DNA from 4 places in the Methylophilus sp. Leaf408 genome. Region 1 is predicted to be linked to each of the others. Evidence: predicted binding sites of a transcription regulator. Region 1 holds the regulator's gene; each other region holds the start of a gene.
What was found. The regulator sigma-54, encoded in region 1, starts transcription at its own class of promoters, with help from an activator protein. The targets are predictions, from matches to a motif close to TGGCACNNTTCCTGCT.
Positions count from the first base shown of each region.

Region 1 (2,206 bases):
CCATCGCCGAATGGAAGGCGCAAGTTGCCGGTGGCGAAAACCCGCGTAATATCAAGGTAGGTTTTGCGCAGGAAATCGTAGCCCGATTCCACGGTCAGGCAGCAGCAGAAAAAGCACTGGCAGATTTCCAGACGCGCGCCAAAGGTGGCATCCCTGATGATGTGCCGGAAGTGGAAGTGGCCATTGAAGGCGAGAGTATTGGTATCAGCCAGTTACTGAAACTGGCTGGCCTGGTAGAAAGCACCAGTGAAGCGATGCGTGCTATTCAACAAGGTGGCGTGAAACTGGATAGCGTAAAAGTGGAAGACAAAAATCAGCAATTGGAAAAAGGCGTGGTGGTGGCCCAAGTTGGCAAACGCAAGTTCGCCAAAATAACCATTAAGTAATAACTGCTTGAAAGTAAAAGGCCGCTTTTTAGCGGCTTTTTTCTGGAAGATAGAGATTACGTTTTAAAGTGACTTACGCAAATTGGCGGGTGGAATGCTCAATGATTCACGATATTTGGCAATGGTCCGGCGCGCTACCACAATGCCCTGTTGGGCCAGGGTGTCGGTAATCTGATTATCTGATAATGGTTTTTTGACGTTTTCTTCTGCAACCATTTGTTTGATCAGTGCGCGGATCGCCGTCGCCGAGCAGGAGCCGCCAGCATCTGTGGCAACCGAGCTGCCGAAGAAGTATTTCAGTTCATAAACACCACGTGGTGTGAGCATATACTTATGCGTAGTCACCCTGGAAATGGTGCTTTCGTGCAATTCGAGTTCTTCAGCAATCTCACGTAATACCAGCGGGCGCATGGCAATGTCACCGTGCTCAAAAAAGTTGCGCTGCCTATCCACAATTGCTTGCGATACGCGCAATATGGTCGAGAAGCGTTGCTGGATATTCTTGATCATCCATTTGGCTTCCTGCATCTGGCTTTGCAGATACTGGCCGGAACTCTCACGATTACGTTTAAGGATGTCGGCATACATCTGGTTGATGCGCAATTTAGGGATCACGCCGTCATTCAGGGTTGCCACCCAGATGCCTTTGATTTTTTTGACCACCACATCATGCTGGATAAAATGATCGTGGCTGAAATTGGAAAATTCGCTACCCGGCCTCGGGTTTTGCTGGCGGATTAGTTGTTGCGCGCCTTTGAGTGAGGCTTCATCGCAACTCAATTGTTTGCGCAGCTTCACAAAATCTTTATTGGCAAGTAGTGCCAGGTGATCTTTGACCAGCGCGATGGCGGTTTTCAGGTAGGGCGTATCCGCAGGCAAGGCATTAAGTTGCAATAACAGGCACTCACGCAAATCGCGTGCGCCTATGCCGATCGGGTCGAGATTCTGGATCAGCTTGAGTGCGGTTTCCAGTTCGAGCAAGTCAACCTCAAGTTCCAGCGGCAGGTTTTCAACAACCTCCTGCAGATCCTGTTCGAGATAGCCGTCATCATTAATGCTGTCGAGCAGCAGTTTAACCAGGCTCATATCGCGGTGTGATAAATGCGCCAGCTGAATCTGGTCTATGAGGTGCTCACGCAAGCTGATGCTGCTGGCATCCTGGCGGGAGAAATCGCCGTCTTCATCGTCATTATTGTTGCGGCCTGCCTCGTCCCAATTGCTGGTACTGCCAAATTCGCCATAATCATCTTCAAATTCCGGCGGTGTGAATTCTTCATTAAGGTTGGGTAATTCGCCTTCATTACCGCTAAGGTCATCCCGTAATTCTTCACGCAAAGTATCGGCTGGCGAAGAGATATCCTGCTGAATGGCTACGTCAAATGAACTGGCATCTTCCACTTCAGCCTGAGCCTGCAACGGTGCATCGGGCGTGTTATCTTCAAACTCGCCTTCTTCATTGTCAGCCATTTCCAGTAAAGGATTTTCCTGCAAGATGGCTTCCAGCTCCTGGTTAAGTTCCAGCGTCGACAATTGCAACAGACGGATAGACTGCTGCAACTGTGGCGTAAGAGCCAGGTTTTGCGACATGCGTAATTGCAGGTTTTGCTTCATAACAAATTACAGCCTAAAGTTTTTGCCCAGATATACTTCACGTACACCTTCGTTCTGGATGATTTCATCCGGCGTACCCGCGGCAAAGATGGCGCCTTCATTCACGATATAAGCGCGGTCGCATATATCCAGCGTTTCACGCACGTTATGATCTGTGATTAAAATGCCTATATTCTGGCTGCTGAGGTAACGGATAATTTTCTGGATCT
Region 1 covers NZ_CAKASK010000002.1:481,307-483,512, reverse strand. The annotation lists gene tyrS (tyrosine--tRNA ligase) at 1-386, shown strand, start outside; gene LPA26_RS13230 (RNA polymerase factor sigma-54) at 450-1,997, opposite strand; gene lptB (LPS export ABC transporter ATP-binding protein) at 2,004-2,206, opposite strand, start outside.

Region 2 (2,206 bases), on a different contig from region 1:
TTCGTATGGAAGATACTATTTTATTTTTTCTTTTGAATTCAGGCATAAGACGCGGGGCTGCCAATCACGGTTACCGGATGTAGCCGGTTTCAGCTTCAACGTTCACTACTATTGATTGAGCTGGTCTATTCCTGTTAGCTACTGTATAAGTAGCTCCTGCATTAATTGCATTAATTAAAGGCTGCCCTAAACCCCTAAATTCCAAAACATTGCTGGATGGTTGTACACCAACATTTCTGGAAAAGGTCATCACATAAGGACCTTCGGTTTCAGGGTTAATGACCTCGCGTCCAGCTTGGCAGTTAACTCCGTTCACAAAACACAAAGTGACGGTATTGGGTATTGCCGCGTTGTTAGTGATTACATACACACTCGTGCGTTGCGCGATGGCAGTCTTCTGCGCATACCGTAATGTAGATGAAAGCAAACCCGCGTCACCGCGGGTTTCGAAAATATCACCATTTGCGAATCGTGGCGCGGCTATTGCTACCATGACACTCATCAGAGCAATCACAACCACTAGTTCAACAAGCGTGAATCCAGAGGAAGCCCTCATAGGTTCTTTAGTTACAATTCTGTGCAATGTTTGCTGCTGTGCCTATATTTCCAGTGTTTACGACACCAGTTTGTTCGGTATATACGAAAGAACAATTAGGAAAACCATTTAAGTTAAAGGTCATTATCCCTGCACCTGGTGTCGCAGTGAAAGTATTAGCATCAAGTTGTTGTAAAGCAGCTACTATCCCACCAGCATTCGCTTGTGGAAACCCAACGCCAGCAACTACGTTTACGTTATTGCCATCCATTAATACCTGGTTACCTTGTTGACCACCAGCAACCCATGCCGCTCTGGCCAAATTAGATGCTGAGCGCACTGAAGCTGCTAAGCCATTCATGCTAGCGCCACGAGCATTACCTTGCACGTTTACAAAACGCGGCAATGCTGTTGCTGCCAAAATACCTAGCACTGCGATAACCACAACCAATTCAACCAATGTAAAGCCAGCCTGTTTTTTCATTCCCTAGACTCCTAATCAAAATTTCCTGCCTTTATTGTCACAGTGACAGGTGCAAACTGCGTTAATTTAATGTCAGCAAAAAGCATGCCAGACAATTTTGGTCCATGTAACCGAATTTTCAAACCGTCCCCGAACCCTTACATTTACAACAGAAAGAAACTATTCCATTGTAAAAATACTTTTTATTGCTTAAAATTTAACCGCCTTTGAGCATGACTGAACTCATATCCCAGATTGGCAGGAACACCCCCAGCGCCAACACCAGGACCAGTGCGCCCAGAAACATAATCATAATGGGCTCGATTTGCGCACCTAGTGTTTTAACGTCATATTCAACGTCAGCTTGATACATATCGGCAATTTCCTGCATCAATTCATCCAGAGAGCCGGATTCCTCACCGATGGCGATCATCTGGAGCACTAAAGGGTTAAATACCCCGGTCTGTGTTGCTGTCCTTAAAATCGTCTCGCCGCGTTCAATCCCTGCAGACATGCTGAGGATTTTGATAGAAATATAGTCATTCTCTACAGTCTGGGATACCAGGCGTAAGGCGCCAAGGATAGGCAATCCGCTACGTGTCGAAAGCGCAAAGCTACGCGCAAACCTGGCCATGGTCCCCTTAAAGATAATCTTTCCTGCGATGGGAATGCGCATTTTTATGCGATCCCAGTTAGAGCGTCCGGAAGAAGTGCTGATATACGACTTAAACATATAGCCCGCACCCACTACCATTGCAATTAGCACATACCAGTAATTACGCATAAAACTGGAGAAAGCGATCAGAATTTTGGTGATGAACGGCAAATCGGCATGCATGCTGGCGAATACTTTTTCGAACTGGGGTATCACCATGATGTTAATCACAATAATAGCAATCGCCATCGCCGTCATCACGAACATAGGGTAACGCAAAGCTGACTTGATCTGCCCGCGCATGAAACGCTCGAATTCGATGTGTTCTGCCAGCCTCAGGAAAATATTATCGAGATTACCAGTGGTTTCACCGACCCGTATCATGCTGATATAAAAGTTATCAAACACTTTGGGATGCTCAGTCATTGCCATCGAAAGCTCACGCCCCGCATCCAGGCTGGTTTTTAGCTGCCCGACGACCTGAGCAAGCTTAGGGTTGCCTACCGAGCTCTGTATCCCGGTAAGCGCCCGCATAATAGGAATACCCGCCTTG
Region 2 covers NZ_CAKASK010000001.1:1,728,697-1,730,902, forward strand. The annotation lists gene LPA26_RS08050 (prepilin-type N-terminal cleavage/methylation domain-containing protein) at 1-46, opposite strand, end outside; gene LPA26_RS08055 (Tfp pilus assembly protein FimT/FimU) at 71-556, opposite strand; gene LPA26_RS14330 (prepilin-type N-terminal cleavage/methylation domain-containing protein) at 564-1,019, opposite strand; gene LPA26_RS08065 (type II secretion system F family protein) at 1,216-2,206, opposite strand, start outside.
Region 2: the regulator sigma-54 is predicted to act here: its motif matches at 1,094-1,109, upstream of LPA26_RS14330 (prepilin-type N-terminal cleavage/methylation domain-containing protein).

Region 3 (2,206 bases), on a different contig from region 1:
CAGCACTGCGCCTAGCAGTTTCTTGCCATCTTCGCTGACGACGATTTTTTTGTAGATGTTGCGTACTTCATCTGTGTACTGGTAGCTACGGCAGCCATGGGTCTTGCCGTGCGCATCGCCGACACTGGCGACATCGACGCCCATCAGCTTGAGCTTGGTGCTCATATCCGCACCCTTGAAAGTTGATGCGGTTTCGCCAGCCAGGTGCGCGCAGGCCGTGCGGGCCATATCGTAGCCAGGCGCTACCAGGCCAAACATCTCATCGTTCCAGCTGGCACATTCGCCGATCGCGTAAATGTCGTGGTCGCTGGAGCGTGAGAAATCGTCAATCGCGATACCGCCACGTGCGCCTATCGCCAGGCCGGATTCACGTGCCAGTTCATCACGCGGACGGATACCGGCAGAGAACACGATCATGTCGGTTTCCAGCCAGGTCTCATCAAAGAACACCATGCGGTGGCGTGCAGTCGCGCCATCGACAATCGCGGTGGTATTGCGGCTGGTATGTACATGCACACCAAGCTCCTCAATCTTGCTGCGCAGCACACGGCCACCGGCTTCGTCCACTTGCACGGCCATCAGGCGCGGGGCGAATTCGACCACGTGGGTATCCAGGCCCATGTCACGCAATGCCTTGGCGCATTCCAGGCCCAGCAGGCCACCGCCGACCACAACCCCGCTCTTGGAGGTTTTACCTGCTGCGGTCATCGCTTCCAGGTCTTCAATGGTGCGGTACACAAAGCAGTTTTCGCGGTCACGCCCGGCCACCGATGGCACGAACGGTACCGAGCCGGTGGCCAGTACCAGTTTGTCGTATGGCAGCGTTGTGTTGTCAGTCAGGGTGACGACATGCTGATGTCTATCAATATGGCTCACACGCGCATTCAGTCGCAATTCCAGGCCAAGGCGGTCATAAAAACCAGGCTCGACCAGGGAGAGGTCTTTAGCTGTGCTGCCGGAGAAAAAGCTGGAAAGATGCACACGGTCATAAGCCGGGCGTGGTTCTTCGCCCAATACTGTCACTTGCAGGTTGGCGGCCGCCAGGTCAGGGTGACGCTTGACCAGCTCCTGCATAAAGTAATGTCCCACCATGCCGTTGCCGACAACTACTATGCGGGTGTGTTGATTCATCGTAATGTTCCCCATCAGATGCAAGCATGTGACACGTTATTTCATTGATCATGCATTGCTGTTTACTAAGCTAAAAACGAAAAAAGGCGTCCATAGCTTATCTATCGACTACCGGTGGCAGTTCGAAAAACAAGCTATGGACGCCGTTGTCCATAAAAACTAATCGTTAATAAAACGAGATTTAATATCTATTGAGCAATTAGCAAGCGACATGCCAATCTGGGATATAGAGTATTGATAAAATCTGAAAATTTTTTAAGTGATTGTTTTATTGATGTTTAATTCCGGTTTGTGAAGAGTCTGGATATATTTTTGTAAAGGTGGCATGGCTGGAAAAACCAGCTGAGCGCACGGGAATGATGCAAATTAAAGCGTTTGCACCAGAATGGGTCTTGATAGGGTAAGCGTTTCAATCTGAACTTGGAGATGTTTTTAATTCTTTACGAGAAGGGATATCTGGTCAGGTAATAAACAACAAGTAGATCAGGATAAGATTGGCCAGCAAAGAGCAGATAGCCAGCCACTGCCATTTGACAAGCCTGGCGCGCGCAATCAGTGGCATGCGTGGAATCACTACCGGTTTTAATTCGCCATGCTCCATGGCGAGCAGCATTTCTTCGGCCGTTTCAAAACGATCTTCCGCTTTCCTGGCGATCGCTTTAAGAATCACGTTTTCCAGCCAGGCGGGGATTTCTGGCCGGTAGCGGCTGGGTTTGATCGGCTCGCCAAAACGCGGTGACTGGAAAGGCTCTATCTCGCCGTAGGGATATTTGCGGGTGAGCAAATGATAAAGTGTCACGCCAGCGGCATAAATGTCTGCCTGCCGGTCAGCGACTTTACCGTCAAACAACTCGGGTGCCATAAAACTGGGTGTGCCCGGGTTTTCCATCTGCTCTGGCATCGGCAGGGTAGGGTTTAGTGCAACACCCAGATCCAGAATCCGCAGGCGGGTGTCACTACCGATATGAATGTTGGCTGGTTTGATATCGCGGTGCACAATATTCAGGCGGTGCAACATGCTCAAGCCGCGCAATAAATCCTGGCCGATATTGGCAACGCCATTCATGGTGAAATG
Region 3 covers NZ_CAKASK010000001.1:146,091-148,296, forward strand. The annotation lists gene nirB (nitrite reductase large subunit NirB) at 1-1,131, opposite strand, end outside; gene LPA26_RS00670 (bifunctional protein-serine/threonine kinase/phosphatase) at 1,592-2,206, opposite strand, start outside.
Region 3: the regulator sigma-54 is predicted to act here: its motif matches at 1,333-1,348, upstream of nirB (nitrite reductase large subunit NirB).

Region 4 (2,206 bases), on a different contig from region 1:
ATATGCAAATTTAATGTTTTCTGTACTCATCACCCAATCTCCAAATCTGTTTTTCTCTAATACTGGTTTTCTCTAAATACTGGCCTGCGTCAAACCGCTTGCAGGCTGGCAGCCTTCACAAGTTCACGATGTGTTAATAGTGGCAATGCCCGCTCTATCGCCAGCTCAATCCGCGCTTTCACGGTTTCGCTTTTCACTTTGTAGTTTTCAAAGTCGCCCTCGGTGGCGTATACGCCAATAGGCAAGGTCAATGCCTGGAAAAAGCTGAATAGCGGCCTGAGCTCATGGTCGATAATCAGGGCATGGCGCTCACTGCCGCCGGTCGCTGCCAGCAATACCGGCACATCAATCAATGCTTCGTAATTGACCAGATCAAACAGGTGTTTGAACAAACCAGTGTAAGACGCGCGGTAAACCGGCGTCGCCACAATCAGCAGATCAGCGGTTTCAATCGCTTCAATATCTTTCTGCACTTTCGCAGGCAGCTGTTTAGGGTCAAATGAAGACACCAGGCTGCTGCCGATTTCGCTCAACTCAATAGAATGCAGTTCAATCGGGATATGCTGGCCCAGCTGCTGGGTCAAGGCTTCTACCAGGGCGGCAGTGCGTGAAGGTAATTTATAGCTGCCTGATACAGCAGTAACTTTTAATGGACGACTCATGTGTGGCTCCTAAACTTTGGTTGCCGGCGCCAATTTGATGTGTTCAATATCGGTGAGCCAGCTCCCTATAGATATAGCAGCAACCATGCCAGGAGTATTTTTTCATATATTTCAATGACTTATGAAAATTAAGCGCCATTTAACCATGTTGAAATTTAGCTATATATGCTGATGCACTGCTGATATAGCAGCAGCTAAAACAGAAATACAGCACCTGACTCACGCTTTACCAGCTAAAAACTGGCTATTAGGTGCTGATTAATCAGCACCCATTCAGCAGAAAGCTGTTTCTAAAGCGCTCAACGTAATCACGAAATTAAATAAAACATTTAAATTCAATTACTTATCTATTGGCATGCTAAATGCAATAGCTACACCGACGCGCAGCGCTATTTAACAACTAAATGACTGCGCTTTTAAATCTCCCTTATTTTTAGTTAGAAGGATTCAAATATGACTGCACATGCAAGCAACGTTGCGCATTTGCCCGAGAGCCTGAACCAGGCGCACGAACATCGCGGCAGGGATGCCGCCCATATTATTAAAAGTGATGCCGAAGCCATCGCGGTTGCACATCAGGTAGCCACTGAAATCGCCAAAGAGGCTTCAATCCGCGACAAGGAAAGACGCTTGCCGCGCAAAGAGCTGGATTTATTCTCCAGCAGCGGCTTGTGGGGCATTACCGTGCCTAAGGAATATGGCGGCGCAGGAGTTTCTAATAAAACCCTGGCAGAAGTGATTGCAATAGTGGCAGAAGCTGACCCCAGCATAGGCCAGATCCCGCAAAACCATTTGTATATGGTGGAAGGTTTGCGCCTGGATGGCACGGATTTCCAGAAGCGCTACTTTTTTGACCTGGTGCTGCAAGGCGTACGCTTTGGCAATGCCTTTTCTGAAGTCGGCACCAAAAGCGTCAATGATGTGAAAACCAGGCTGACACCCGCCAACAGCGGCTACTTCCTGAATGGCAAAAAATTCTATTCCTCAGGGGCATTGCTGGCGGATTGGGTACCGGTGGTGGCCAAAGACGAAAACGACAATACCGTGGTGGCGTTTGTCCCGGCTGGCGCTGAAGGCCTCACTATTATTGATGACTGGTCCAGCTTCGGCCAGCGCACTACTGCGAGCGGCACCACCATTCTGGACAATATTTTTGTGCCTAGCGAACACGTGGTACCACATCACCTGGCTTTTGACCGCCCTACCGCCATGGGCCCGGTGGCACAGATCATCCAGGCAGCGGTAGATACCGGCATCGCCCGTGCGGCATTTAAGGACACACTGCATTTCGTGCGTAATTACACCCGTCCATGGATAGACACCGAGCTGGAACACGGTTATGAAGATCCGCACACGATCAAGGATATCGGCGACCTGCAAATCCGTATCCATGCGACCGACGCTTTATTGGCCCGTGCCGGCGAGTATATTGATGAAGCGCAACGCAACCCGAACGAAGAAACCGTAGCGGAAGCTTCGATTGCAGTGGCTGAAGCCAAGGTGCTGAGTACTGAAACTGCCCTGCTGGCAGGTAGCAAGCTGTT
Region 4 covers NZ_CAKASK010000001.1:1,538,556-1,540,761, forward strand. The annotation lists gene sfnG (dimethylsulfone monooxygenase SfnG) at 1-30, opposite strand, end outside; gene msuE (FMN reductase) at 90-662, opposite strand; gene LPA26_RS07165 (SfnB family sulfur acquisition oxidoreductase) at 1,116-2,206, shown strand, end outside.
Region 4: the regulator sigma-54 is predicted to act here: its motif matches at 1,014-1,029, upstream of LPA26_RS07165 (SfnB family sulfur acquisition oxidoreductase).